One region of the Kitasatospora sp. NPDC048407 genome, then DNA from elsewhere that is predicted to be linked to it. Evidence: riboswitches for the same ligand, from Rfam matches in the RefSeq annotation. Region 1 holds a riboswitch; each other region holds the start of a gene.

Region 1 (9,609 bases):
CGTTCATGTACGAGGAGTTGGCGCCGGTCTCGTCGCCGGAGGCGACCGGGCGGTCCTTGGCGGAGATGATGCCGGTGGTGACGGTGCCTTCAAGGCCGTAGGGCGCGCCGATGGCGATGGTGGAGTCACCGATGGCGACCTTGTCGGAGTCGCCGAGCGGCAGCGGGACGAGCTTGTCCTTGGGCGGGTTGTCGAGGCGGATCACCGCGACGTCGTAGCCCTCGGCGCGGCCGACCACGGACGCGGTGTACGAGGACCCGTCGGAGAACTTGACGGAGAGCTTGCCGCCCTTGGCGGCGGGCGCGACCACGTGATTGTTGGTCAGGATGTGGCCCTCGGTGTCGAAGACGAACCCGGTGCCGGTGCCGGACTCGCTGGAGTTCGAGGCCTTGATGGTGACGGTGGACGGCAGCGCCTTGGCGGCGATCCCGGCGACGGACTCGGGGGCCCGGTCCAGGGTCTGGTGGGCGTTGCCGACGCTGACGGTGGTGCTGGTGTGCTTGGTGCCGCTGTCGCCGTTCCCGCCGGAGACGCTCGCGCCGATCGCGCCACCGGCCAGGCCGGCCACCAGGGCGACCGCCGCGACCAGCGCGACCAGGCCGCCGCGCTTGCTCTTGCCGGAGCCGCCGCCCGGAGCGGGCTGCGGGCCGCCCCACGGCGCACCCGGCTCGCCCGGCCCGCCGACGCCGCCCGGACCGCCGGCCGGGTGGCCCCAGCCGCCCACCGGGTGACCGGCGCCGAACGGGTGCTGCCCTTCCCCGGGGGCGCCGGGGACGCCAGGGACGCCCGGGGTGCCCTGCGGGTCGTGGGCGACCGCGGTCGGCGCGAACGGGTTGGCCGCCACGGGCTGGGCATCGGGGGCCGACGCGTAGGGGTTGGCCGGTGCCTCCTGGGCGTGCGGCGGCACGGCCGGGGCGACGGTGGTCGGCGTGTAGGGGCTGGCCGGCTCGCTGACGCTGCCGTACGGGTTCTGGAACGGCGGCGGCGCGTCCACCGGAGCCGGAGCCGGAGCCGGGGCCGGGGCCACCGGCGGGGCCGCCGGCGCGGCGGGGACCTTCCCGAGCTGCATGGTCTGGTCGGGCACCGGCGCGGCGGGCGCGGGCGCCGTCGGGGCCGCCGGCAGCACCGGCGGCGGGGCGTCGAGGTAGGAGGGAGCGGGCGCGGGCGTTCCGGCGGTGGCGGCGGCCGCCTCGGTGCCGGTGGCCTCGGGGGCCTTCTCCGGCGGGGTGGTACCACTCGCGTGCTCGGTGCTCACGGACGACCTCCATCGCTGACAGAACCTTGGGCTGCGGTCCGTCGCTCGGTCGGCGCGGCCACAGCCTCGGGGCACAGTTTTTCCTATGCCGGATTCGGACACCGTAAGCGGGCCCCTGAAGAAATCATGAGAAGCCTTAGGCCTCGCTGACATGGACATCAGTGGTCCCGCGATGCGGACGCCGTTCCCCCCGGCCTTGGCGTTCTCCCACCCGGAGGCTAGCCTGTCGCTCCTGTAAACCGAAGAACGTCGCGGGAGCTTGGACCAGCCAGGCTGAGAGTGCGCCGGATCGACCGTAGGGCATGGCGGTGTCGCCACCCCGGTCGAGGGGGCGCTGACCGCCGGAACCTGTCCGGGTAATGCCGGCGTAGGGAGTATCGGCCATGACGGCTGTTCCGTCTGCCCCAATTTCCGATCTTGAGACGGCCGCGCGGGCCGAGGCCCCGCTGACCCTCGACACGGCGCCGCCGCGGACGCTGGATTTCCGGGCGCTGTTCGCGCTGTGGGCGAACCTCGGGGTGAGCCTGATCGGGTTCACCAGCGCCGCGACGGTGCTGGGCAAGCAGGGCCACGAGCTGGGCTTCACCGCGGCCGTGACGGCGATCGTGGCGGGTACCGCGATCGGCACCGCGATGCTCGCGGTGGCGGCGCTGGTGGGCGCCCGCACGGGCGCGCCGGCCATGGCGGTGCTGCGCGGTCTGTTCGGCACCCGGCTGTCGTACGTGCCGACGGTGCTGAACATCCTGCAGTGCGTCGGCTGGGGCGTGTACGAGCTGACGGTGATCGCCTGGGGTGCCCAGACGGTGGCCGGCACCGAGGGCTGGCGCTGGCTGTTCGTGCTGCTGGCGGGCGTGCTGACGACGGTGCTGACGATCTGGCCGCTGGGCGCGATCGCGGTGCTGCGCAAGTACGTGGCCGTCGCGGTCGGTGTGGCGATGGTGTACTTCACGGTGCAGTTCGCCCGGCTGGGCTTCCCGGACCCGGGTGCGGGCAACTGGGACGGCTTCCTGTCGGCCACGGACGCGGTGATCGCGGTGTCGATCTCGTTCGTCCCGCTGGCCGCCGACTACACCCGGCACGCACGTACCTCGGCGAGCGCGTTCTGGGGGACGTTCTCCGGCTACACGGTGGCCCAGGTGTGGTGCTACGTGCTGGGCGTGGTGGCGCTGTTGCAGTCCGGCGGCGACCCGGAGAAGATCCTCGGCTCGTTCACCGGCGTGGCCGCGGGCTGGGCGTTCCTGCTGGTGCTGGTGCTGCGCGAGTCGGACCAGTCGTTCGCGAACGTGTACTCGACGGCGATGTCGATCCACAACCTGTGGCCGAAGGTGGACCGGCGGGTGCTGACCGGCGGCATCGGCGTGCTGGTGACGGTACTGGCGCTGCGCATCAAGGAGTTCACCGACTCGTACTACGCGTTCCTCGGCCTGATCGGGTCGGTGTTCGTGCCGCTGTTCGCGGTGCTGGCGGTGGACTACTTCCTCGGGGCCGGCCGGCGCGGCTGGAACCTGACCCAGGACGCCCCGGCGCGCTGGGTGATGCTGGCGCCGTGGGCGCTGGGCTTCGCGGTGTACCAGTTCCTGGCGCCGACCGCGGTGGCCGGCTGGTGGACGGACCTGTGGACGCAGGCGCAGGAGGCCGTGCACTTCACCCCGCAGGCGTGGAGCTCGGCCTCGCTGTTCTCGTTCCTGGTGGCGGCGCTGGCGACCGGCGCGGTGGCGGCCGTGGAGCGCCGCAAGGGCTGACGCCGCATCAAGGGCTGTTCACCGCAGTGTTGCCGGATCGGAAGCCACCCGTCATCCGGTGCCGCGTAGGCTGGTTGACGTGAACACCCAGCACAGCGCCTCGGCCCCGCTCCCCGCTCCGATCGACCGCTCCGCGGTCAAGGTGATCGCCCACCGAGGGTCCTCCGCGGCCCTTCCGGAGCACACCGAGGAGGCCTACAAGCGGGCGCTGGAGGAGGGCGCGGACGGACTGGAGTGCGACGTCCGGGTCACCGCCGACGGGCAGTTGGTGTGCGTGCACGACCGCAACGTCCGCCGCACCTCGGACGGGCAGGGCGTGGTGTCGACGATGACGCTGGCGCAGCTGTCCGCGCTGGACTTCGGCTCGTGGAAGCACCCGGAGCAGCCGCAGCGCAGCTCCGTGCTGACCCTGGAGCGGCTGCTGGAGCTGGTCGCGGACACCGGGCGGCGGGTGGAGCTGGCCATCGAGACCAAGCACCCGGTGCGGTACGCGGGCCGGGTGGAGTCCGAACTGCTGCGGATGCTCGGCCGGTTCGGGCTGCTGCCGGCCACGCCGGAGGAGTCCACGGTGCGGGTGATGAGCTTCTCGGAGCTCGCCCTGCACCGGGTCCGCCGGAACGCCCCGGCGGTGCCCCGGGTGTACCTGTGGGAGCGCCCGGTGCCGCTGCTGGGCCGCACCAAGGCGCTGCCGGGCGGCGCGTCGATCGCCGGCCCGGGCATCTCGCTGGTGCGCCGCGACCCGGACCTGATCCGGGCGCTGCGCCGGGCCGGCCACCGCGTGCACGTGTGGACGGTGGACCGCCCCGAGGACGTCGAACTCTGCCTGGAACTGGGCGTGGAGGCGCTGATCACCAATCGACCGGCCGACGTACTGGCCCAGTTGGGCCGCTGACCGCGCAACCGGCGGGTGGCACCCGCGCCCCATAGGCGTGACAGAAATACCGAACGGGGTATTTCCTGTTGGCCATTCGGACAAGCCCCCCGGTGAGACCGAAGGTGAGACGCTCCTCACCTTTTGGCCGCCCGTCGTGCGGATCTCGTTAATGCCGCGATCGGATCGTCGAACTCCCGTTTCCGATGCATTAACGGCGGGCATCCATCCCTCGGCAGAAGCTGAAGGAGGTCCGGGGGTGGCGTTGATGGTGGCGCGAGCTTTGCCAGTTCAGGCCGGGTCGACCTCATCGGCCATGGCCGTTCCGCACGGTCCGGCCAGTGTTTCGACCGCGCGGCGGAGGCTGCGCGACGATCTCGGTGATCGCTCGATACCGGACGGGGTGATTGACGACGCGGTGTTGATCCTCTCCGAACTGCTCAGCAATTCCTGTCGTCACGCCAGACCGCTGCCGGCCGATGATCCCGACGAGGCGGACAGATCGTCCGAGTGGCATCCGCACGGCGATGACGACGCGGAGATCGGTACGGTGCTGTGGAGTTGGCGGATGCGCGGGGACGGTCTGCTGACCCTCGAGGTGACGGACGGTGGGGCGACCACCCGGCCGGTGCCGGCCAGCCCGTCGGTGTCGGCGCACGGCGGCCGGGGGCTGAGCATCGTCGGCAAGCTGGCCCGGGACTGGGGGGTGCGGCACGCCCCCGGTCAGGTGACGGTGTGGGCGGAGCTGCCGGTGTTCGAGCAGGTGGTGGGCGGCGGGGAGCGGCGCAGCGCCTGAATCCCGGGCCGCGGGCGAAGTAGGCTGCGCGGTGCAAAGTCCGACGTCCCCGGGAGAGCCGCACCATGGCCAAGAAGGCCGCGAAGAAGCAGCCCAGCCAGTCCACCGTCGTCGAGGGCGAGATCCCGGTCGTCGGAGCGCGCGAGGCGTGCCCGTGCGGCTCGGGCCGCCGGTACAAGGCCTGCCACGGCCGCGAGGCGGCGCACGCGGTGCAGGAGTTGGTGCACCGGCCGTTCGAGGGCCTGCCGGGCGAGGCGGACTGGGTGGCGCTGCGCGAGCTGGTGCCGGCCGCCACCGTGCCGCTGACGCTGGCCGCCGGGGTGGCCGAGGAGGCCATCGGCACCGTCCCGTCGGTGACGCTGGCGACGGTGCTGCCGCTGGCCTGGCCGGCGCTGCGGCGGGCGGACGGCTCGATCCTGCTGGGCCTGCAGACCCAGTCGTCCTCGGGCGACCTGAGCCGTGACCTGGCGGACGCGCTGGAGCTGGCGCTGGCGACCGAGCCGGGCACCCCGGTGCCGGCCCGCCGGACCAACCCGGGCGGCCGCCGCCTGCAGGAACTGCTCGACACCACGGCCGATTTCGTGCCCACCGTGTTCACCGGGTTCGAATTCTGGCTGGAGGACGCCGAGTCGGCGACCGGCGAGGTGGCGGCGTCGCTGGAGCGGGCGAACGCCTCGGCGATCCCGACCGAGAAGCTGGCCGGCGTGGACTCCGCGTACTGGTGCGGCACCCCGGACAAGAACCACCTGCGCTGGGTGATGACCGTGCCGGAGGAGCAGCTGCTGGACGCGCTGGCCCGGCTGACGGCGGCCGGCGAGAGCTCGCTGGGCGAGAACACCAAGCTGGTCGGCTCGTTCCGGGCGCACGGCCTGACCGTGCCGGTGTGGGACCTGCGGGTGGACATGACCGCCGCCGAGGTGGAGAAGCCCGCCGTCGAGTTCGCCGCGAAGCTGGCCGAGGTGCTGGCCGCGCCCGCGCCGCTGACCGCCGAGGAGCGCCGCGCCCGCGCCAACCTGGTGAACCGTCAGATCACCCTCAACTAGCAGAGCAGTGACCGGCGTCACATTTCCGCCAGACGGCCGAAAATCCCAAGGTCCTTTCGGCGTGGACAAATTGGCGCGGAGCCGGATCTTTGTTACTGTTTGAACAGTCCGACCGCTGGTGCATCCCCCGTCGCCAGCGGTCGGGCCTTTTTTGTCTCCGGGCCTACTGCGCAACGGACCTGACGGAAGGTCAGCAGTACGGCAGGGCGACCGCGCTCGCGGTGATCAACCCGCCCAGCAGGGTGCCGACCTCGGGCAGCCAGGGCCGGCCGTGGCCGGGGCGGCGCACCCAGTGCACCGGGCCCGCGCCCGTCCGCGAAGGCGGCAGCACCAGGTAGCCGCCCGGCCCGTGATAGCGCAACGTACCCGGCACCCACGGCCGTTCGGACAGCAGCGCGCCCAGCTCCGGCAGCGTGTACGGCGCGGTCAGCAGCACGAACCGGCCCGGCGCGCCGAGCACCGGGCCGAACGGGACGCCGGTCTCGTCCAGGTGCCGCAGCAGCCACGGCCCGGCCGCGCGGGGCAGGCTCACCGCGCACAGCGACCGGCCGGTGGCCGCCAGCACCGGCGCGCCCGGCGCGCGCCGCTCCCACCAGTGCCGGACCATCCGCGGATCGGTGGTGGCCGCCTCCAGCGGCGGGTCGCACGGGTGCGCGCCGGGCGCCGGACAGAGCCGGTCCGGGCACGAGCAGGCCGGTCCGCGCAGCGCCCGCGCCCCCGGCACCACCGGCCAGCCGCAGCCGGCGGCGGCCTGCAGCGCGGCGGCCAGCGCCAGCGTCCGGCCTCGGCGGCCCGGCCACCACTGGCCGACCCGCTCGGTCAGCGGCTCTTGGCTGTGTCGGCGCATGGCGGCTCGTTCCTCTCCGCGTCGGTCGGCCTGGGCCGGGGGTGCGGGCGGGTGCGGGCGCGCTCATGCCCACGCCGCTCCGCTGGAACGAGAATCCCCCATACGTCCGGATGGACGCGCCTCCGCCGACGCCGGTTCCACCGTACGAGTGAGTGCCCGGCGCCCCGGGTGGCACCTGCGGGGCCTCGCCGTACGATCCCTGGCACGTTCGGCCCGTCGCAGTCCTGGACATGCCCCGATCGGCCTGTGTACAAGTGGGGGAATCGTGCCGAGTAGTGAGTAAAGACATCGTTTTCGGTCGGTCTCGGGGCTCCTGCGTGACACGTTCCGGATTGTGGGGAGTTGCGACATGACCGACGTCCAGCCGCTGGCGGCCGAGGCCCTGAGGTCCGAGCCGGTGCTGCTGCCGGAACTCGGCGAGGTGCCCTCGGCGGATCTGCAGGACCGTTTGGCCGGATGGCTGTCCGATTTCACCAGCCTCCAGGAGCACTTGGAGCTGCTGGCCCGGGCCGACGGGCTGCCCGGCACCCTCGACGCGCTGCTGGACTCCGGCGCGGCACTGCTCGGCGCCCGCCGCGGCCTGGTGGTCACCCTGCGGCCCGGGCCGGCCCGCACGCTGGCCCGGCCGGTCGGCCTCGGCCTGGACCCGGCGACGCTCGGCCAGCTGGAGACCATCCCCGCCGAGCACGGCCCGTTCGCCGAGCTGCTCAGCCTCCCCGGCGCCACCGGCCGGCTGCTGATCTCCGACCTGGCCACCGACCCGACGGTCGGCCCCCGGTTCCGCGAGATCGCCGCCCGGCTCGGCCTCGGCGCCTGCTACGCGCTGCCGCTGGCCACCGCACGCGAGGGCGCGCTCGGCGCCGCCGTCTGGTTCTACGACGAACCGGGCCGCCCCGACGAACGCCGCGAGCACCTGGTGCGCCGCTACTGCGAGTTCGCCTCCCCGCTGCTGGCCCGCCAGCTGGAGGCCGACCGGGCGGTGCGCGCCACCGCCGCGCTGCGCCGCTCACTGCTCCCCGACCACCTGCCCGCCCGGCCCGGCCTGCGGATCGCCGCCCGCTGCGTGCCCGCCGCGCTGGAGCACGCCGCGGGCAGCGACTGGTACGACGCGGTCCCGCTGCCGGACGACACCCTGGCGCTGACCGTCGGCAGCGTGCTCGGCGGCGGCCCCAGCGCCGGACCGGGCGCGGGCGTCGGCGCCGCCGCCGCGATGGGCCGGGTGCGGGCCGCGCTGCGCGCCTACGCGGTGCTGGAGGGCGAGGACCCGGTGTCGGTGCTCGGCGACCTCGAGCTGCTGCTGAAGACCACCGAGCCGACCCGTTCGGCGACCGCCGTGTACGCCAACGTCGACCCCGCCGAGCGCCGGATCGCGCTGGCCGGGGCGGCGAACTGCCCGCCGGTGCTGCTCACCCGGTACGGGGCGAACTTCGTCGAGACCTCGCTGTCCGCGCCGCTCGGCATGCTCAGCTGCTGGGAGGCGCCCGGGGTGGAGCTCACCGCGGAGCGCGGCGACGTGCTGGTGCTGTACACCGAGGGCCTGGCCCGCCGGTTCGGGTCCAACCTGCACGCCGGGCAGAGCGCGCTGCGCCGGGCCGCCGCGGACGCCCCCCGCGACATCCGGCTGGACCCGGAGCGGCTCTGCGACCACCTGCTGGCCGAGGCCGGCGGCGAGGACCCGGGCGAGGACGACCTGGTGCTGCTGGCGGCCCGCTTCGAGTAGCACGAAACCGCAGCTCGAACAGCCTTTCTTCACTGGAACGGCCCTACGTACCATGGGGGCGACGTCCGCCCTCGCGCCCCGCGACCCGGGGAGTGCGGGGCGGTACCACGCGCAAGGAGGCGACGTAGTGACCGAGGACCGCAGCCCGGCGGAGTCCGAGAACCCCGAAGGGACCGCCGACGGCGAGGAGGACGAGCCGATCAAGAGCCGCAAGAACGGCCTGTACGGCGACATCTCCGACGAACTCGCCGCGTCCATGCGTTCCGGCTGGGCCGACACCGAACTGCACGGCCTGCAGCCGGTCGCCCAGGCCCCGTACGCGGCCGAGCGCCGCGCCAAGCTGTCCGCCGCCTTCCCGGGCGAGCGGCTGGTCGTTCCGGCCGGCAACCTGCGCACCCGCGCCAACGACACCGAGTACGCGTTCCGCGCCGCCAGCGAGTACGTGCACCTGACCGGCAACCAGACCGAGGACGCGGTCCTGGTCGGCGAGCCCGTCGAGGGCGGCCACGACTTCGTGCTCTACCTGCTGCCGCGCTCCGACCGGGAGAACGGCGAGTTCTGGCTCAGCGGCCAGGGCGAACTGTGGGTCGGCCGCCGCAACTCGCACGCCGAGGCCGAGCAGCTGTACGGCCTGCCCGTGCGGGACGTCCGCAAGGCCGCCGAGGAGCTGGCCGCGGCCACCGTCCCGACCCGCCTGGTGCGCGGCTACGACGCCGCCCTGGAGACCGCCCTCGCCGAACAGCTCGACGCCGAGAAGGACGACGAGCTGACGGTGTTCCTGTCCGAGCTGCGCCTGGTCAAGGACGAGTGGGAGATCGGCGAGCTGCGGGCCGCCTGCACCTCGACCGTCAACGGCTTCACCGACGTGGTGCGCGAGCTCGGCCAGGCCGTCGCCACCTCCGAGCGCTGGATCGAGGGCACCTTCTGGCGCCGCGCCCGGGTCGAGGGCAACGACGTCGGCTACGGCACCATCGCCGCGGCCGGCCCGCACGCCACCACCCTGCACTGGGTGCGCAACGACGGTGACGTCCGCCCCGGCGAGCTGCTGCTGCTCGACGCCGGCGTGGAGACCAGCACGCTGTACACCGCCGACGTCACCCGCACGCTGCCGATCGACGGCCGGTTCAACCCGCTGCAGCGCAAGATCTACGACGCGGTGTACGACGCCCAGGAGGCCGGCATCGCCGCCGTCCGCCCCGGCGGAACCTTCCGCGACTTCCACGACGCCGCGCAGCGGGTGCTCGCCGAGCGCCTGCTGGAGTGGGGCCTGATCGACGCCTCGGTGTACGACGTGGAGAAGGTGCTGGAACTCGGCCTGCAGCGCCGCTGGACCCT
Region 2 (9,609 bases), on a different contig from region 1:
GCCGAACCATCACGTCGGCGCGGTCCGGCACACCCTCGACGTACGGCAACGAGGTGGCCGCGCGACCGTAGTGGGTGGTGTCCACCGACTCAGCCCACCGGCTCACCAGCCCTGGATCGGTCAGTTCGGCCAGCATCTCCGAGCGCAGGCAGTCCACGAAGGCCGCCTGCTCACCCGGCGAGGCGAACCGGGGAACATCGAGCCGCAGCGCAAGACGGGACCGCAGCTGATCCACCACCCAGGTCAGCAGGTCCGCCCCCGTATGGGTCACCAAGCCGAAGGTGAGGTGCAGCGAAGCCGTTCCCTGATCTGCCGTGACCGCATGCCACCAACCACGGGGCAGGTAGAGGACGTCACCGGGGTGCAGAACGAGGTCAACGACCGGATCTCCCTCCGGTGGCTCCGGGGACTCCACGTCCCGGAAGGTCGGCGCGGTCCGAGTCGGCCCGTACAGCTTCCACCGCTTGGCCCCGTACATCTGGACCACCACCACGTCGTGGTCGTCCCAATGGGTACCGAAGCCTTCCCGTTCGGTCCACGAGGCGTAGGCGTTGACCTGCACCAGCGTGCCGAGGAACCGTTCCAGGGCCTCGGCGGCGGTCCCGATCGGGGGGTGGATCTTCTCGATCGAGTCGAGGACGAGCGAGGCGCCTTCGGCCAACCGGGCGTGCAGCTCGGCCGGTTGGATGCGGTGCCAGGTCACGGAGCGCCGGGTGGTGACCGGGAGCGCGTACCGGTGCAGGGGCAGCATCTCGCCGTCCATGGACAGTCGGAGTCGCGGGGGCTCCAACCGCTGGGTGGCGAGGATGTTGTTCAGGTCGTCCCAGGACAGGAGGCCGGCGATGTCGGCGGCCTCCCCGGGGAAGACGGCGTAGGAGCGGTTGAGCGTCTGGGCGAGGAACGTGTCCCCGCCCAGACGCGCCGCCCACGAAGCAGCGTCACGCATCGTGGGCGGCCTTATCAGTCGTTGCCGTCGGAACGGCCGCTGCTGACGTCGGACGGCTGCTCGGTACGGGCCCGCGCAGCGGTGATCTTCCGAGCGGCGACCACGAGGCCGCCCTCAGCGGCCGGGGCCGCCGGGGTGTCCTGCACCATGACGTGTTCCTCTCTGTTGGGACAGTCCCGCCGGGGTTCCGGCGGGAGAATTGGGAGGTGGCAGCAGCCACCAGGGCGGAACGATCAGGTTCGGACGAGCGGCGTGGCGCGGACCTGGGCGGCGTTGACGAGGACCGCGAGACGCCTGTCCCCCGTCACCAACTGGTCGGCCGCGACCTCGAACCACACGACTTTGCCGATCCCGGCCGGGTACCAGTCCCAGGAGTGCGCGAGCCCCGCAACCAAGAGGAGCCCACGGCCACCGGTGACCGTGTCCTCGGCGGCCTCTCGGCCGGGGAGACGCAAGCCCGAATCCTCGACCTCCACCCGCAGGCGTTCACCGGTCCACCTGACGGTCACCCGGCATCGAGCCTTGGTGTGCTCGATGGCGTTCGTCAGCAGCTCGTCCGCGCACAGCTCGACGTCCCGCAACGCGCCGTCCGACAGCGGGACTTGCCAGGACTCGGCGATCTTCCTGATCAAGTGACGAGCGTGCGGGACAGCGGCAGGATCGGGCTCGACATCCCAGCCCTGAGGGGTGGGGAACACGGCAGTGTCGGTGAGGCTCATGCGCACGGGCCGCCTTCCTACTGGTCGAGTGCCCCGGGCTTTCCCGGTGGACTCACAGGATTGCCGGGCAGCCCGTTCCCGATTAAGGCCAGCGTGTGTACCCACCATGGGTAGACTCGCGGTCTGTTATCCCACGTGACACTGAGCGATGATCAACCCGGTGGTGGGGGTGCCGGACATGACCGACTCCACGGCGTCACCAGGGCTGCCAAGCCGACTACTTGCCGATCCTGAGATGGTCGCGGCCTGTGCCGCGCGAGACTTCGCGCTGATCTTCCAACTCGCCAAGCGCAAAGGCGGGTTCCATGCCTCACGCATCGCGCGGGCATGCGAGCTGACGCCCAGCAGGGTGGGCGAGGTCATGAACGGCAAGCCGAAGATCACCAACATCACCGTGATCGAGCGCATCGCAGACGGCCTGATGATTCCGGGGCACCTGCTCGGCCTCGCCGCTCGGAGCTGGGAACTCCCCGCGGCTCCCCCCGCGGGCCAACCGGCCCCGATCCCCCGGCAGGCAGCAGACTCCTTACCCTCGGAATCCCCGCCGCCCAGCACCGGGTTGGACGAGATCCTCGCCATCGCAGCCGGTACCAGAGTCACGCCCACCGTCCTGCGCTCACTGCAAGCGTCGATCGAGGACTATTGGCGACGCGACGACGAGCACGGCGGCGAAGCCCTCCGGCCAGCGGTGATCGGCCAACTCAGGCACGTAAAAGGCATACTGCACGACACCGCCGAACCCAACTTCCGGCGAAGCCTCCACGGCATCGCAGCCGAACTCGCACGACTGACCGGCTGGACCTACTTCGACGCACGGCAGTACAGCACCGCTCGGGGGTACTTCGTCGAGGCACTCCGCCTGGCGCGCGAGATCGACGACCGCCCGTTCGTCGCCAACGTCCTGGCCTGCCTCAGCCTCCAGGCGACCTACCAGGACCAGGCGAGGGAGGCCATCACGCTCGCTCGGGCTGCCCAGGACAGCGCCCGCCTCTCCGGTGGCACTCCCAGGTTGATGGCGATGCTGTCCATGCGCGAGGCGTTCGGCCACGCCACCGAGCACGACCAGGAGGCAACGCACCGTGCGATCAACGAGGCACTGCGCCAGTTCGAGCGGATCGACCCGACGGACGACGATCCGGCGTGGGTCCAGTACTTCGACCGCACCAAACTGACCGTTGACACCGGCATCGCCCTCGGGCAGTTGGGCGACGCCGAGGCCGCCGAACCACTCATCGCCGAGGCCCTACAGGGGGAGGCAGCAACCAACCACCGGGGGCGCGCCTTCCACTCATTCTGGCTCGCCCGCACTCAACTCCAGCGTCATGAAGTCGAGTTAGCTTGCGCGACGGCAACGGAGGCACTCAATCTCGCGGCGGCTGTGGAGTCGCCCAGGGTGCTCGCCCACCTCCGGGAATTCAGCGAACTACTGCACCCGTACCAGAGCGCGCCAATTACCTCGGGGCTGGTTCGCAGGATCGGCGCGTTGGCGACTCGGTGACGTCAGAGGCCGGCCTCATCCAGCAGCAGGTAGAGCACGCCGACCAGCGTGCCGCTGCTGACGATCTCGCGGCGGTCGATCATGCCGCGCAGGTCGGCCAGCGGAATCCACTCGATGCGGTCCGACTCGTTGCGCTCGGTCGGCGGCCCCACGTACTCGACCGCGTCGGCTCGGAAGACGAAGTGCTCGGAGTCCGTGATGCCGTTCGCCGGTTGGGCGTAGATGAGCGGCTTGATCTCCCCGGTCTTCCAGCCGGTCTCCTCAAGCACCTCACGCGCGGCGGCCTCGGCGGGTGTCTCGTCGGATTCGATCAGGCCCATGGGCAGCTCCCAGGCCCACGAATCAGTGATGAAGCGGTGCCGCCACATCATCAACACCTGCTTCTCAGCGTTCACCAAAGCGGCGACCGCGAGGTGCCGCAGCTTGACCACGTGGTGTTCCCACCGGTGCCCGTCGGGCTGCTCGACATCAGCCAGCCACAGGTTCACCCATGGGTTCTCGTAGATCGGACGTTCCCCGTGGATCTTCCACTGCATCGCGACGGCCCCTCTCGATGGACCCTCAGCATGTCAGACGGAGCTGGTTGGGCAGGTAGGTTCCGAAAAGTTTGCGTCACACTGACGAATATGGACCTCGAAGCGGTCGCAAGGTCAGTGCACCCGCCGACTCCAGCACTGCCTATCGCATCGGATGCCGTATCCGACGGGACGTCGATATGTTTCACCGACTGACTGTCCCGGTGATCTCCACCCCCCGCTACGGGCACGGCATCGCCTGAGAAGTCCCGCCAACAGGCAAAGCGCCGCGCCGGGAGACCCCTTCCTGCCTCCCGGCGCGGCGCCGTTCTGTGTCGGCCGTCAGTCGGCCAGGGGGAGGTAGACCCGGTTGCCCTGGGCCGCGAACTCCTCGGACATGGCCTTCATGCCCTCGACGGCGGCCTCGTCGTACTCCCGCGAGGCCTCGCCGCCGCCGAACTTCTCATTGATGGTTTTGCTGATCTTCATCGAGCAGAACTTCGGGCCGCACATGGAGCAGAAGTGCGCGGTTTTGGCGGGCTCGGCGGGGAGGGTCTCATCGTGGAATTCGCGGGCGGTCTCGGGGTCGAGGGCCAGGTTGAACTGGTCCTCCCAGCGGAATTCGAAGCGGGCGTCGGAGAGGGCGTCGTCCCAGGCCTGGGCGCCGGGGTGGCCCTTGGCGAGGTCGGCGGCGTGGGCGGCGATCTTGTAGGTGATGACGCCGGTCTTGACGTCGTCGCGGTTGGGCAGGCCGAGGTGTTCCTTGGGGGTGACGTAGCAGAGCATCGCGGTGCCCCACCAGGCGATCATCGCGGCGCCGATGCCGGAGGTGATGTGGTCGTAGCCGGGTGCGACGTCGGTGGTGAGCGGGCCGAGCGTGTAGAACGGGGCCTCGTCGCAGATCTCCTTCTGCAGGTCCATGTTCTCGCGGATCTTGTGCATCGGGACGTGTCCGGGGCCTTCGATCATCACCTGGACGTCCTTGGCGCGGGCGATCCGGCCGAGCTCGCCGAGGGTGGTGAGTTCGGCGAACTGGGCCTCGTCGTTGGCGTCGGCGATGGAGCCGGGCCGCAGGCCGTCACCGAGCGAGAAGGTGACGTCGTAGGCGCGCAGCAGGTCGCAGAGTTCCTCGAAGTGCGTGTAGAGGAAGTTCTCCTGGTGGTGGGCCAGGCACCAGGCGGCCATGATGGAGCCGCCGCGCGAGACGATGCCGGTCTTGCGGCGGGCGGCGAGCGGCACGTACCGGAGCAGGACGCCGGCGTGCACGGTCATGTAGTCGACGCCCTGCTCGCACTGTTCGAGGACGGTGTCCCGGTAGACCTCCCAGCTGAGTTCCTCGGCCCGGCCGTCGACCTTCTCCAGTGCCTGGTAGAGCGGGACGGTGCCGATCGGGACGGGGGAGTTGCGCAGGATCCACTCGCGGGTGGTGTGGATGTTGCGGCCGGTGGAGAGGTCCATGACGGTGTCGGCGCCCCAGCGGGTGGCCCAGGTCATCTTCTCCACCTCCTCCTCGATGGAGGAGGTGACGGCGGAGTTCCCGATGTTGGCGTTGATCTTCACCAGGAAGTCGGTGCCGATGATGGCCGGTTCGCTCTCGGGGTGGTTCACGTTGACCGGGATGACGGCGCGTCCGCGGGCCACCTGCTCGCGGACGAACTCCGGTTCGAGGCCTTCCCGGAGCGCCACGAACTCCATCTCGGGGGTGATCAACCCGCGCTTGGCGTACGCGAGTTGAGTGACGGCTTCGCCGTCCCTGGCGCGCAGCGGGCGGCGTGGGCGGCCGGGGAAGACGGCGTCCAGGTTGCGCAGGTCGCCGCCGCGCGGCGCGGTGTGCTTGATGCCGTCGTCCTCGGGGCGGGCCTCGCGGCCCTGGTACTCCTCGACGTCGCCGCGCTGCCGGATCCATCCGTCGCGCAGGGCGGGCAGTCCGCGGCGGACGTCGGTGGGCAGGTCGGGGTCGGTGTACGGGCCGGAGGTGTCGTACAGCGGGACGGTGCGACCGTCGGTGAGGTGGACCTCGCGGTAGGGGACCCGCAGGTCGGGGCGGCTGCCTTGGCGGTAGGCCTTGCGCCAGGCGGGGGTGGGGTACCCGGTGGCGGCCGACTCGCGGGCAGACGGGTACTCGGAAAATGCGGTCATCGGACCTTCAACTCCCTACGCCGGCATTACCCGGTCAGGTTCCTGCGGTCGGCGCAGCAGGTGGTACGCGGGCCCGCGTACCGTCAGCGCCCTCTCAGCCCGGTGCTCCGAGCTCCCGTTCCGCGCAGGCGTCGTCCGCCTGCGTTCGGTTCCTCACCGTAGGGCACGTCACGGCGCCGGTCCAGGGCGCACTCCCGCGCCCGGGCCTCCCCCGGCGGGCAACTCCCGCGTGGGCCCGAGCTGTTCACGCCCCGTACGAGGTGGGAGAATCGTGCAGGTGATCGGACTGACGGGGCGGGTGACAGGGCGGATCGGCGCGGGCCTGGTCGGCGAGGTGATGGTGCACGTGCCCGAACGGCTGGGCACCGAGGCGTTCCTGGCGTACCGCGCCACACCGGGCGAGCCGCTGCAGCCGGGCACCATGGTGGTGGTGGTCGAATATCAGCCACCACGCACGGTGTACGTGGAGCCCTTTTGATTGCACGTCAGACGGCCTCCACAAACCTGCCGCAACACTTTTGAGACAGTGAGAGTTCCCACGGTCCAGACCCTTCCCCCCTGATCCGGAACGGCGGAGAATGCGGCTGCCACCGGTTTCCGCGCCAGTTCTGCACGACCCAAGCGCAGCACGGGACCGGTGTGCTCCTAAGGGGGGATTGCCGATGTTGGTCGGCATCGCAGGCGGCGCCGTCGCAGGCCTCGTTCTGCTGATCGTTCTTTTCAAGCTGATGTGGCGCGTGGCGGAACCCAACGAGGCGCTGGTGATCTCGGGTTCCAAGCACGGCGAGGGTCTGGGCTTCCGCGTGGTGACCGGGCGGGGCACCTTCGTGGTGCCGGGCGTCCAGGCGGTGCGCCGGCTCTCGCTGGACCTGAACGAGGCCGCGCTGGACGTGGAGTGCGTGACGTCGCAGGGAATTCCCGTGCACGTCAAGGGCGTTGTGATCTTCAAGGTGGGCGACGACCCGGTGTCGATCGCCAACGCCGCCCGGCGTTTCCTGGACCAGCAGAAGATGATGGGCCAGCGGGTGCACAACGTGTTCGCCGGCCACCTGCGGTCCATCGTCGGTGGGCTGACGGTCGAGGACATGATCCGCGACCGCGAGCGGCTCACCGGTGAGACCCGCTCCGCCTCGGGCATCGAGATGGAGAAGCTCGGTCTGATCATCGACTCGCTGCAGATCCAGGAGATCCTGGACCCGACCGGGTACATCACCAACCTGGCCGCGCCGCACGCCGCGGCCGTCCAGCGCGACGCCCGGATCGCCGCCGCCGAGGCGGACCGACGGGCCACCGAGGCCGAGCAGGAGGCGTTCGCCCGCAAGGCCGAGGCAACCCGCAACTCCGGTATCCAGCAGGCCGGTTACCAGGCCGAGATGGACACCGCCGCGGCCCGTGCGCTGCAGGCCGGCCCGCTCGCGCAGGCCGCCGCCCGGCAGGAGGTCGTGGTCCAGGAGACCAAGGTCGCCGAGCTGGAGGCGCACCGCAAGGAGCAGCAGCTGCAGGCGGATGTCCGCAAGCCGGCCGACGCCCGCGCGTACGAGACCCGCACCAAGGCCGAGGCCGACCGTGATGCCCGGATCTCCGCCGCCGAGGCGCTGTCCCGGGAGACCGAGCTGAAGACCGCCGCCGAGGCGAACCGGGTCAAGGTCGCCGCCGCGGCCGAGGCCGAGGCCACCAAGGCCCGCGGTCTGGCCGCGGCCGAGGCCACCCGGGCCACCGGTGAGGCGCAGGCCGCCGCCGAGGCCGCCAAGGGTCTGGCCGAGGCGGAGGCGGCCCGGGCGAAGGGTCTCGCCGAGGCGGAGGCCACCCGGGCGCAGGGCCTGGCCGAGGCCGAGGGCATCAAGGCCCGCGCCGCGGCGCTGGCCGAGAACCAGGAGGCGGTGGTCGCCCAGCAGCTCGCCGAGAACTGGCCGGCCATCGTCCGGGCCGGCGCGGACGCGTTCGGCAACGTCGAGCACATGGTGCTGCTGAACGGCGCCGAGGGCATGTCCGAGATGTTCGCCAAGGCGCTCACCATGGGCGGGACCGGCCTCGGCCTGGCCCGCCAGCTGCTCACGGCGATGTCCCCGGCGGCTGAGAACGGCGAGGCCGCCAAGGCCGCTGCCCCGGCCGCCGCCGCTCCGGCGCAGGTCATCCCGATCGAGGCCGACAGCAAGTAACTCACCTCAGCGACAGCTGAGTTCCGCCCGGGCGAGGGAACAACCTCCCCGGGCGGCCCCATGCCCGCCCTCCACACATCTCAGCCCCGGGTGAGTACCCGTACTCACGCCCGCGCGCCGGGCCCGCGCCAGCATCGAGCCATGGACCTCCTGCCTCGTATCGGCATCACCGCGACCGGCTCGTACCTGCCCCAACAGACCGTCACCTCACGGCAGTTGCAGGGCGAGGTGGCCGCCGGCGCCGGGCTGCCGCTGCCCGACGGCATGTTCGAGAAGGCGACCGGCATCCGCACCCGGCACTTCGCGCGCGACGACGAGTACGCCTCCACGCTCGGGCTGGGCGCGGCCCGCCGGGCGCTCGCGGCGCGCGGGATCGGGCCCGGGGACGTCGACCTGCTGCTGTTCGCGTCCGCCTCGCGGGACGTCTGCGAGCCCGCCACCGCGCACCTGGTGCAGGCCGAACTCGGCTCCCGCGCCCACGCGTTGGACGTCTCCAACGCCTGCAACAGCTTCCTGAACGGCATCGACACCGCCCGCGCGATGATCCTGGCCGGCCGGGCCCGCCGGGCGCTGGTGGTGACGGGGGAGACGCCGAGCCGGGCGATGCGCCGCGACCCGTCCGGTCTGGCGGAGTTCCGCGACGGCTTCGCGGGCTACACCTTCGGCGACGGCGGGGCGGCCGTGGTGGTGGAGCGGGTGGAGCGCGGCGGCATCCTCGACATCGAGACCGAGACGGCGTCCGAGCACTGGGAGGTCGGCGGCATCCCGGGCGGCGGCTCGCGGCACCCGCGCGGCGACGAGTGGAGCTACTTCCGGGGCGGCGGCAAGGAGTTGCGCGGGGTTTTCGAGCGGATCGGGGCGGACATCCTGACCCGGGTGGCGACCCGCACCGGCTTCGGCTGGGACGCCTACGCCCGGGTGCTGGTGCACCAGGTCACGCTGCCGTACCTGGAGCGGTTCGTGGAGCTGACGGGGGTGCCCGCCGACAAGCTGGTGGTCACCGTGCCCGAGCTCGGCAACCTGGCCTCGGCCACCATCGGCGTCCAACTCGACCGGACAATCAGCGAGTTGGAGCCTGGTGAGCGGGTCCTGATGGTCGGCCTGGGCGGCGGGGTCAGCCTGATGACGATGGTCTGGGAGAAGTCGTGACGGCGCTCTGGGTGCTCGTCCCCGCCTACCAGGAGGCGGCCAGGATCGGCGGCACCCTGCGCGCCCTGGCCGGCCAGCGCGACCTGGACTTCACCCTGCTGGTGGTCGACAACGGCTCCACCGACGACACCTGCGCGCAGGTGCGGGCGTTCGCCGATCAAGCCCCGTTCCCGGTAAGGCTGTTGGTCGAACCGGCCAAGGGCGTGGGCTACGCGGTCGACACCGGCTTCCGGTACGCCATCGACCACGGCGCCACCCTGCTGGCCCGCACCGACGCCGACTGCCTGCCCGAACCCGGCTGGACGGCGGCCGCCCGGGCCGGGATGCTCGGCTGCGGCGGCCTGGTCTGCGGCAAGGTCACCGCCCGCCGCGACGAGCACGGCCCGGTGGGGCGCACCGTGTTCCGCGTCCTGGTCGCGCTCGGCGCGCTCTTCGGCCGGATCCGCCCCGCGCACCGCCGCCGGCACGGGTACCTGACGCCGTA
Region 3 (9,609 bases), on a different contig from region 1:
CGGTCGCTTCTGGTGGAGGGAATCCCGAGTGCCATGCAGGCAGGTTAGCGTTCGGCGGCGCGGCCCGGACAAACCGAGTCCAGGGGTTGAGACAGTAATCGAGATTCCCCCGGGCGCGTCCCGGCGGTCCGGCCCGGGCGTCGGCGGACGAGTGCACCCAGGCGGGGGCGTTAGTCTGACTGTCAGACCAATCTATCCGGAGTTCCAGGTGCCCTCCTCCATCCGTCTTCCCCGCAACCCCGTCGATGCGGAGGACGTGCGCGACCGCGTCAACGCCGTGCTCAGCGCGTTCATGGCCGAACGGACCGCCCTGCTCTCCGGCATCTCCGACCAGCTCGGTCCGGTCGCCGGCGCGCTGCGCGAGTTCCTGCTCGACGGCGGCAAGCGGCTGCGCCCGGCGTTCTGCTACTGGGGCTGGCGCGCGGCCGGCGGCTGCGCCGAGGAACCCGGCATCGAACGCGCCGCGGCCGCCCTGGAGCTGCTCCAGGCCAGCGCCCTGGTGCACGACGACCTGATGGACCGCAGCGACACCCGCCGCGGCCTGCCGTCCGTGCACCGCCGCTTCGAGGGCATGCACCGGGCCAACGGCTGGCGCGGCGACCGCGAACAGTACGGCGCGTCCGCTGCGGTGCTGCTCGGCGACCTGCTGCTGATCTGGTGCGACGAGCTGTTCCAGCGCTCGGGCCTGCCCGCCCCTGCGGTGTCCGCCGCCAAGCCCGTGTTCGACCTGATGCGCACCGAGGTCATGCTCGGCCAGTACCTGGACGTGCTGGAGCCGGTGGCCGGCGACTCCACCGACGCCGACGCACTGGACCGGGCGCGGACGGTACTGCACTACAAGTCCGCGAAGTACACCATCGAGCGCCCGCTGCAGGTCGGCGCACTGCTGGCCGGCGCCGGCCCCGACCTGGTCGAGGCGCTCGGCAACTTCGGCCTGCCGCTCGGCGAGGCCTTCCAGCTGCGCGACGACCTGCTCGGCGTGTTCGGCGACCCGGCGGTCACCGGCAAGCCGGCCGGCGACGACCTGCGCGAGGGCAAGCGCACCCTGCTCGTCGCGCACGCGATGCGCGGACTCTCGGAGCTCGACGCCAAGACCCTGGACACCCGGCTCGGCGCGCCCGACCTCACCCCGGACGAGGTGGCCGAGCTGCGCGAACTGATCTCCGCCAGCGGCGCCCCGGCGATCGTCGAGGCCCGCATCGACCAGCTGCTCACCGAGGCACTGACCGCCCTGCACAACGCGCCGATCGCCGACGGCCCGACCCGCGAGGTGCTCCAGGCCCTGGCGGACGCGGCGACGGTGCGCAAGTACTGATCAGCGGTCCCGCCACCGCCGGGAGGCGAGCGCGGCCAGCCCGGCGCCGGCGGCGTTCAGCAGGACGTCGTCCACCGAGGAGACCCGGTCCAGCCACAGCACGTACTGGGCCGTCTCCACCAGCACCGAGCAGGCCGCACCCAGCGCCAGCACCCGCGGCACCGTGAGCGATCGGAACCGGATCGGCGCGAAGAAGCCGAGCGCCGCGAACACCAGCAGGTTGCCGCCGATCTGCACCGTCGCGGTCACCGGCGTGCCCTGGGTGAGGACCTCGTACAGGTCCCGAAACGGCACCAGGCTGACCCGCCGGGGCGCGACACCCGCCCCCGGGCCCGGCAGCAGGATCATCCAGACCCACGGCACTGTCCCGTGCACCATGGCGACCTCGGCGAAGGCGGCTCGGCGCCGGGAGAGCACCCGCACCAGCACAGCCGACAGCGGCAACGCGGCCAACGACCAGAACACCGCCGCATTGACCGTCCCGAGCCACGGCTGCCACCCGGCACGGTGATGCAACGGCCGCTGCGCAACGAAAGCCACTGCCGTGGCGAGAACGGCGACCGGGGCGAGCAGCACGGCCCGGCGGGCCGGGGATATGGGATTCACGACTGCACGGAGGCCGCCGAGCCGTGCCGCGGTTCCAGGGAGGCGCGAACGGGTGCGAAACCAGGGAGAGCACAACCGGGGGCGCGTGGGGGTACCTCCCGGCCCGCTAGGGCTGGGGGAGAACTGCGCGAAGCGGAAGGCACCCAACCGCAAGATCGCGACGCAGGGCAATGACCTGCACTTGATCGCGACCTTGCGGACAGGCCTTGCGCTTGTCGCGCAGTTCCCCGCGCCCCCGGTTTCGCGCCCCCCTCCCTGCCCACCTACCGCAGCCTGGCAGCCAGTTGTGCCGCCGCCGCGCCCGGGTCCTCCGCGGCGGTGAGGGCGCGGACGACCACGATGCGGGTGGCGCCGGCGGCCAGGACCTGGTCGAGGTTGTCCTGGTCGATACCGCCGATCGCGAACCACGGCCGGACAGGCCTCGCGGCAGCCGCGTGGCGGACCAGGTCGAGGCCGGGGGCGTGGCGGCCGGGCTTGGTGGGGGTGGGCCAGACCGGGCCGGTGCAGAAGTAGTCGACGCCGGGCTCGGTGATCGCCGCGTCCACCTCGGCCTCGGAGTGGCAGGAGCGCCCGATCAGCACGTCCTCGCCGAGGATGGCGCGGGCCACGGCCACCGGCAGGTCGTCCTGCCCGAGGTGCAGCACGTCGGGGCGGGCGTCGAAGGCGACGTCGGCACGGTCGTTGACGGCCAGCAGTTTGCCGTGGCGCTTGGCCGCGTCCGCGAAGACCTCGAGGTACTCGAGTTCCTGGCGGGCCTCCAGGTTCTTGTCCCGGAGCTGGACGATGTCGACGCCGCCGGCCAGCACGGCGTCCAGGAAGTCGGCCAGGTCGCCCTGCTCGCGCCGGGCGTCGGTGCAGAGGTAGAGCCTGGCGTCGGCGAGCTGCTGCCGGGGCGTCACAGTGCCATGGCCTGGGCGCGGCGCTTGACCTCGGTGCCGCGGTTCTCGCGCAGGGCCTGGATCGGGCTGCCGGGGAGGGACGGGTCCTCGGTGAACATCCACTCGAGGATCTCCTCGTCGGAGAAGCCGCAGTCGCGGAGCACCGTGAGGGTGCCGACCAGGTGCTTGACCGGGCCGTCGTCCTCGATGAAGTCGGCAGGCACCTGGAGGGAGTTGTTCGCGCCGCGGCGGACGGCCAGCAGGGTGCGGTTCTTCACCATGTCGCGGACCTCGGTGATCACCACGCCCCACCGCTCCGAGATGTCGGGCAGGTACAGCCACGCGGGGACCAGGGCGTCAATCTTGGGATCAATCTTGCTCACGGCACCCAGCCTACCCACCCGCTACCCGGCGGCGGCCTTCAGCTGGACGGCCGGGTCGGCGGCGAGCGCCGGATCGAGCACCGTGCCGCGTTCGATCAGGCGGCGGCCCTGCGCGAGGTCGCGCGGCCGGTCCACGGCGAGCAGCGCGACCAGCTTGCCGTCGCGCAGCCAGAGCACCGTCCAGTCGCGCTCGGAGGGGGAGCCGCGCCACAGCAGGTGGTCGGCGCCGGCGTGCCGGCCCGCGTACTGCACCATGCGGTCGAACTGCTCGGACCAGAAGTACGGGACGGGGTCGTAGGGCGTGTCCAGGGTGCCGAGCACCGAGGCGGCGACGGCGCCACCGGAGTGCAGGGCGTGGTCCCAGTGCTGGACGGCGAGCCGGGTGCCGAACCGGGCGGACGGGTAGGAGACGCAGTCGCCGACCGCCCAGACGCCGGGCAGCGCGGTGCGCAGCCGGTCGTCCACCGGGACGGTGCCGTCGGGGTCGAGGGCGAGCGGGCTGTCGGCGAGCCAGCCGGTGGCGGGGCGGGCGCCGATGCCGACCACCACCTCGTCGGCGGGCAGGTGGGTGCCGTCGGCGAGCAGCACCCCGCCGTCGGCGGCCCCGGCGACGCCGACGCCGCAGCGCAGTTCGACGCCGGCTGCGGCGTACCAGTCGGTCATCAGGGTGCCGAGTTCGGCGGGCAGCGCCCCGGCCAGCGGGGTGGCGGCGGCCTCGACGACGGTGACGTGGCAGCCCAGGGCGCGGGCGACGGTGGCGGTCTCGGCGCCGATCCAGCCCGCGCCGACCAGCACGATCCGCTTGTCGGGGGTGAGCGCGGCGCGCAGCGCGTGCGCGTCGTCGACGGTGCGCAAGGTGCGCGCGTCGGGCAGACCGGGCAGCGTGCGCGGGTCGGCGCCGGTGGCGATCACCAGGGCGCCGTACGGGAGTTCGCCGCGGTCGGTGTGCAGCACGCCGGCGTTCAGGCCGGTGGCGCGGTGGCCGGTGCGCAGTTCGACGCCGAGGTCGGTCCAGTCGATCTCGAAGGCGGTGGCGTCGGTCTTGCCGAGCAGCACGTCCTTGGACAGCGGCGGCCGGTCGTACGGGAGGTGGAGTTCCTCGCCGACCAGGGTGATCGCGCCCTGCCAGCCACCCTGTCGCAGGTTCAGGGCGGCCTGTGCGCCCGCCATGCCCGCCCCGACCACGACGACCCGGTCCGTTGCCCTCAGTTCAGCCACGGCGTCCACCCTAACCGGCCTGATGTCGGCAGGGGCACCGGCGTTAAAGTGGAGGGACTGAACTATCACGGGAGCCCGGCGCACCGGGCTGAGAGGCGGGCTGTGGCGGCCCGCGACCGTCCGAACCTGATCCGGGTCATGCCGGCGAAGGGAGAAGAAGCGCTGTGGCACATTTCGACGTGCTGGTGATCGGCGGGGGCATCATCGGCCTCGGCGTCGCCTGGCGTACCGCGCAGCGCGGGCTGAGCGTCGCGGTGGTGGACCCGTCGCCGGGCGGCGGCGCGGCCCAGGTCGCCGCGGGCATGCTCGCGCCGGTCACCGAACTCCAGTACGGCGAGGAGCCGTTGCTGCGCCTGGGCATGGCGTCCAACGAGCGCTACGGGGCGTTCGCCGCCGAGCTGACCGAGCTGACCGGCCTGGACACCGGCTACCGCCGCACCGGCACGCTGGCCGTCGCGCTGGACTCCGACGACCGCGAGGAACTGCGCGAACTGCACGCTTTCCACGGCCGGCTGGGCCTGGAGTCCACGTGGCTGACCGGCCGGGAGTGCCGCCGGCTGGAGCCGATGCTGGCGCCGGGCATACGCGGCGGCCTGCACGTCGCCGAGGACCACCAGGTGGACGGCCGCCGCCTCGCCGCCGCGCTGGTCGCGGCCTGCAAGCTGCTCGGCGTCGCCTTCCACCGCACCCAGGCCGCCGAACTGGTGACGGACGGCGAACGGGCGCTCGGCGTCCGCCTGTTGAGCGGCGAGCAGCTGACGGCCGGCCGGACGGTGCTGGCGGCCGGCTCGCGCAGCCACCTGCTGCCGGGCCTGCCGGACGGGGTGCTGCCGGCCATCCGCCCGGTCAAGGGGCAGGTGCTGCGGCTGCGCGTCCCGAAGCTGTACGCGCCGTTCCTGTCCCGCAATGTGCGCGCCGTGGTGCGCGGGCAGCACCTGTACCTGGTGCCGCGCGCCGACGGCGAGTTGGTGATCGGCGCGACCACCGAGGAGATGGGCCACGACACCACCGTCACCGCGGGCGGCGTGTACGAGCTGCTCCGGGATGCGCACGAACTCGTCCCCGGCATCACCGAGTTGCCGCTGGTGGAGACGGGCGCGGGGCTGCGGCCCGGCTCCCCCGACAACGCGCCGCTGCTCGGCCCGACCGCGCTGCCCGGCCTGGCCGCCGCCACCGGGCACTACCGCAACGGCGTGCTGCTCACCCCCGTCACCGCCGACCTGCTCGCCGACTACCTGGCCACCGGCGAACTCCACCCGCTGGCCGCGGACTTCACCCCCGACCGCTTCCGCACCGAGGTGCCCGCATGAACACCGTCGCCCTGACCGTCAACGGCGAACCCCGCACGCTGCCCGCCGCCACCACGCTGGACGTGCTGGTCGCCGAGGTGTCCGCCGCCAACACCGGCGTCGCCGCCGCCGTCAACGAGGCCGTGGTGCCGCGCAGTTCGTGGCCCGCCACGGCGCTCGGCGACGGCGACCGGGTGGAGATCCTCACCGCCGTGCAGGGAGGCTGAGATGGCCGACGACCTGCTGACCATCGGCGACACCACCTTCACCTCCCGCCTGATCATGGGCACCGGCGGCGCCCCCAGCCTGGATGTGCTGGAGCAGGCGCTGCGGGTCTCCGGCACCGAACTGACCACGGTGGCGATGCGCCGGGTCAACACCGCCACCCAGGGCTCGGTGCTGGAGGTGCTGGCCCGCAACGGCATCCGGATCCTCCCGAACACGGCCGGCTGCTACACCGCGGGCGAGGCCGTGCTCACCGCCCGCCTGGCCCGCGAGGCGCTCGGCACCGACTGGGTGAAGCTCGAGGTGATCGCCGACGAGCGCACCCTGCTGCCCGACCCGATCGAACTCCTGGACGCCGCCGAGACCTTGGTCGACGACGGCTTCACCGTGCTGCCGTACACCAACGACGACCCGGTGCTGGCCCGCAAGCTGGAGGACGTCGGCTGCGCGGCGATCATGCCGCTGGGCTCGCCGATCGGCTCCGGCCTGGGCATCCGCAACCCGCACAACTTCCAGCTGATCGTGGAGTCCGCGAACGTCCCGGTGGTCCTCGACGCGGGCGCCGGCACCGCCAGCGACGTCGCCCTGGCGATGGAACTCGGCTGCTCCGCCGTCATGCTGGCCTCCGCCGTGACCCGCGCCCAGGAGCCCGTCCTGATGGCCGACGCGATGCGCCGCGCCGTCGAGGCCGGCCGCCTCGCCCACCGGGCCGGCCGGATCCCGCGCCGCTACTACGCCGAGGCCTCCTCCCCCACCACCGGCCTGGCCGACACCCGGGAGCGCCCCGCGTTCTGACGGCGGGTTCCCCGCTGTGTCCCGGTTCGGGAACGGTCCGCCCCACGACCGCTCCCGCACCCGGGCCAGCTGCCACCATGGCACCTCCATGCGGAAGGGGGATTCTGTGGAACGCTCGGGCGACCGCGCCACCGACCTGCTCGGCGCGGCGATGGCCTGGGCGCCGATCGTGCTGATCGACGGTTTCCTGTTGACCAGGATCTGGGGCACGCGTCTGTCGCTGCTGGGCACCGTGCTGCTGCTGGGCCCGATGCTGCTCGGCGCCGCGATCGGCGCGGCCACCGCACGTCGGCACCCGACGACGGCGCGGCGCTGGCTGCGGGCGGGCGTGGGGGCACTGATCGGGCACGCGCTGCAACTGGCGCTGCTGATCACGTTGCTGATGCTCTTCCCGCCGCGCATCCCCTGGTGACGGGCTCGACACCGGGCCCCTGCCGGACCGCACGTGCTTCGGCCCCTAGACTCCTCGGGTGGACATGACCATAGGTGACCCTCTGCTCGGCGTGCTGCTCGACGGGCGCTACCGGGTCGAGCAGCGGATCGCCGTCGGCGGCATGTCGACCGTCTACCGCGGCACCGACACCCGGCTCGACCGGGCCGTCGCGCTGAAGGTGATGCATCCTTCGCTGGCGGGCGACGCCGACTTCACGGCGCGGTTCATCCGTGAGGCGAAGGCGGTGGCGCGGCTCGCGCACCCCAATGTGGTCAACGTGCTGGACCAGGGCGCGGATCCGCGCGCGGTGTTCATGGCGATGGAGTACGTCCCCGGCCATACCCTGCGCGACCTGCTGCGCGATCGCGGCGCGCTCTCGGTGCGGGCCGCGCTGGACGTCCTGGAGCCGGTGCTGGCGGCGCTCGGCGCGGCGCACCGGGCGGGCCTGGTGCACCGGGACGTGAAGCCGGAGAACGTGCTGATCACCGACAACGGCATGGTGAAGGTCGCGGACTTCGGCCTGGTCCGGATCATGGGCGCCGCCGACTCGAACACCACCGCCGCCACCGAGGCGGGCCAACTGCTCGGCACCGTCTCGTACCTGGCCCCGGAGCAGATCCGCCAGGACGCGGCCACCGACCAGCGGGTGGACGTCTACGCGGCGGGCATCCTGCTGTACGAGATGCTGACCGGCACCAAGCCGCACACCGGCGAGAACGCCGCCCAGGTGATGTACCGCCACCTGCACGAGGACGTCCCGGCGCCGTCCCGCACCGCCCCCGCCGTGGGCCCGGAGCTGGACGCGCTGGTCGCCGCCGCCACCGCCCGCGACCCGCAGGCCCGGCCGTGGGACGCGGTGGAGCTGCTGGCGGCCGTGCAACGGGTGCGCCGGGCGCTGCCGGACGGGCAGTTGGACGCGGAGCCGCCGGCCTCGCACCGGCCCACCCCGCAGTTCGGCCCGGGCGAGGCGACCGCGGTGATCAGCGCCCCGCCCGGCCTGGAGCGCACCAGCGTGCTGGACGTCCCGCCGGACCTGCTGCCGCCGATCCGCCCGGTGAACGAGGACCCGCCGCCGCGCCGCCGCCGCAGCGCGCCCCGGCGCAGCCGCACCCCGCTGATCTGGTCGGCGGTGGTGCTCGTGGTGGTGCTGCTGGTCGGCGGCGTGACGTACACGCTGTCCGGCGCGGTGTACGCGACGGTGCCGAGCGTGCTGGGGCAGAGCCGGCAGCAGGCCGTCACGGTGCTGGACAAGCAGGGCCTGCACGGCACGTTCAGCGAGCAGTTCAGCGAGTCGGTGCAGGCCGGCCAGGTGATCTCCACCGACCCGGGGGTGGGCGCCAAGGTCCGCAAGAGCGACGCGGTGAAGGTGGTCGTCTCGCGCGGCCCGGAGCGAGTGCCGGTGCCGGAGGTGGCGAACCGTCCGCTGGCCGAGGCGTCCAAGGCGCTGTCCGGCGCCAGGCTGACGGCGGGCACCACCACCGAGCAGTTCAGCGACTCGGTGCCGAAGGGCGCGGTGATCTCCACCGACCCGGCGCCCGGAACGGCGCTGTCCCCGAACTCGCCGGTGGCGCTGACGGTCTCCAAGGGCATGCACCTGGTGCCGGACGTCTCCGGGATGAGCAAGGACGACGCGGCGAAGGCCCTGCAGGACGCGGGCTTCACCGCTCAGGTCTCCGGTCTGCTGCCGTTCGGCAAGGTGACGGAGCAGTCCCCCGCGGCGGGGACGCCGCGCCCGCAGGGGTCGACGGTGACCATCACCATCAGCCTCTTCTGAACCTCGCCCCGCCGGGGTTCAGCGCAGCGGGCCGTCGCCGTCCTGCTCCTGGTAGGAGTAGCGCTGCTCCTGCCAGGGGTCGGCCCGGTTGTGGTAGCCGCGTTCCTCCCAGAAGCCGCGGCGGTCGGCGCGCATGTACTCGACGGCGCGCACCCACTTGGGGCCCTTCCAGGCGTACAGGTGCGGCACCACCAGGCGGACCGGGAAGCCGTGTTCGAGGGTGAGCGGCTGCCCGTCGTGGTGGGTGGCGAAGACCGTCGCCGGATCCGCGAAGTCGGCGAGCCGCAGGTTGGCGCTGTAGCCGAACTCGGCCCACACCATGACGTGGGTGACGCCCGGGTCGGGCGGGACCAGGTCGAGCACTGTCCGGGCGGCGACGCCGCACCACTCGTTGTCGAGCATGGAGAACTTGGTGACGCAGTGGAAGTCGCCGCGGACGGTCACCTTGGGCAGCGCGTGGAAGGCGGCGAAGTCCCACCTGGCCTTCTCCGCGTCGGCGGTCGCCCCGAACACCTGGAAGTCCCAGCTGTCCGGTTTGAATCTGGGCACCGGACCGTAGTGCAGAACGGGCCAGCCGCGCTGCCGGCGCTGGCCGGGCGGAAGCCTCGGGTCAGACGGCGGCGGCTGTTCCGATTGGTGCTGGCCCATGGCTCCATGGTGACAGACGGCGCCCGGCGAACCGTGCGCGCCCCC

The links. A riboswitch is a leader RNA that binds a small molecule or an ion and turns the genes downstream of it on or off. The one in region 1 is predicted to bind thiamine pyrophosphate.
Region 2: another riboswitch for thiamine pyrophosphate. It lies ahead of thiC (phosphomethylpyrimidine synthase ThiC); the one in region 1 lies ahead of ACGFWJ_RS14365 (purine-cytosine permease family protein).
Region 3: another riboswitch for thiamine pyrophosphate. It lies ahead of thiO (glycine oxidase ThiO); the one in region 1 lies ahead of ACGFWJ_RS14365 (purine-cytosine permease family protein).

Annotation. Positions count from the first base shown of each region.
Region 1 is NZ_JBICXW010000006.1:142,301-151,909, reverse strand. It holds gene ACGFWJ_RS14370 (trypsin-like peptidase domain-containing protein) at 1-1,255, opposite strand, end outside; TPP riboswitch at 1,497-1,648, shown strand; gene ACGFWJ_RS14365 (purine-cytosine permease family protein) at 1,639-2,997, shown strand; gene ACGFWJ_RS14360 (glycerophosphodiester phosphodiesterase) at 3,077-3,889, shown strand; gene ACGFWJ_RS14355 (ATP-binding protein) at 4,137-4,664, shown strand; gene ACGFWJ_RS14350 (DUF5926 family protein) at 4,730-5,707, shown strand; gene ACGFWJ_RS14345 (bifunctional DNA primase/polymerase) at 5,898-6,554, opposite strand; gene ACGFWJ_RS14340 (PP2C family protein-serine/threonine phosphatase) at 6,904-8,274, shown strand; gene ACGFWJ_RS14335 (aminopeptidase P family protein) at 8,402-9,609, shown strand, end outside.
Region 2 is NZ_JBICXW010000014.1:76,173-85,781, reverse strand. It holds partial or broken gene ACGFWJ_RS24360 (cupin domain-containing protein) at 1-946, opposite strand, end outside; gene ACGFWJ_RS24355 (hypothetical protein) at 961-1,095, opposite strand; gene ACGFWJ_RS24350 (ATP-binding protein) at 1,180-1,665, opposite strand; gene ACGFWJ_RS24345 (hypothetical protein) at 1,844-3,163, shown strand; gene ACGFWJ_RS24340 (NUDIX hydrolase) at 3,166-3,699, opposite strand; gene thiC (phosphomethylpyrimidine synthase ThiC) at 4,021-5,817, opposite strand; TPP riboswitch at 5,813-5,946, opposite strand; gene ACGFWJ_RS24330 (hypothetical protein) at 6,095-6,295, shown strand; gene ACGFWJ_RS24325 (flotillin family protein) at 6,480-7,976, shown strand; gene ACGFWJ_RS24320 (3-oxoacyl-ACP synthase III family protein) at 8,118-9,125, shown strand; gene ACGFWJ_RS24315 (glycosyltransferase family A protein) at 9,122-9,609, shown strand, end outside.
Region 3 is NZ_JBICXW010000026.1:37,816-47,424, forward strand. It holds gene metF (methylenetetrahydrofolate reductase [NAD(P)H]) at 1-35, opposite strand, end outside; gene ACGFWJ_RS31905 (polyprenyl synthetase family protein) at 209-1,315, shown strand; gene ACGFWJ_RS31910 (VanZ family protein) at 1,316-1,921, opposite strand; gene thiE (thiamine phosphate synthase) at 2,185-2,820, opposite strand; gene ACGFWJ_RS31920 (Rv2175c family DNA-binding protein) at 2,817-3,182, opposite strand; gene ACGFWJ_RS31925 (NAD(P)/FAD-dependent oxidoreductase) at 3,204-4,409, opposite strand; TPP riboswitch at 4,458-4,570, shown strand; gene thiO (glycine oxidase ThiO) at 4,565-5,710, shown strand; gene thiS (sulfur carrier protein ThiS) at 5,707-5,916, shown strand; gene ACGFWJ_RS31940 (thiazole synthase) at 5,918-6,709, shown strand; gene ACGFWJ_RS31945 (hypothetical protein) at 6,816-7,121, shown strand; gene pknB (Stk1 family PASTA domain-containing Ser/Thr kinase) at 7,186-8,916, shown strand; gene ACGFWJ_RS31955 (sulfite oxidase-like oxidoreductase) at 8,935-9,564, opposite strand.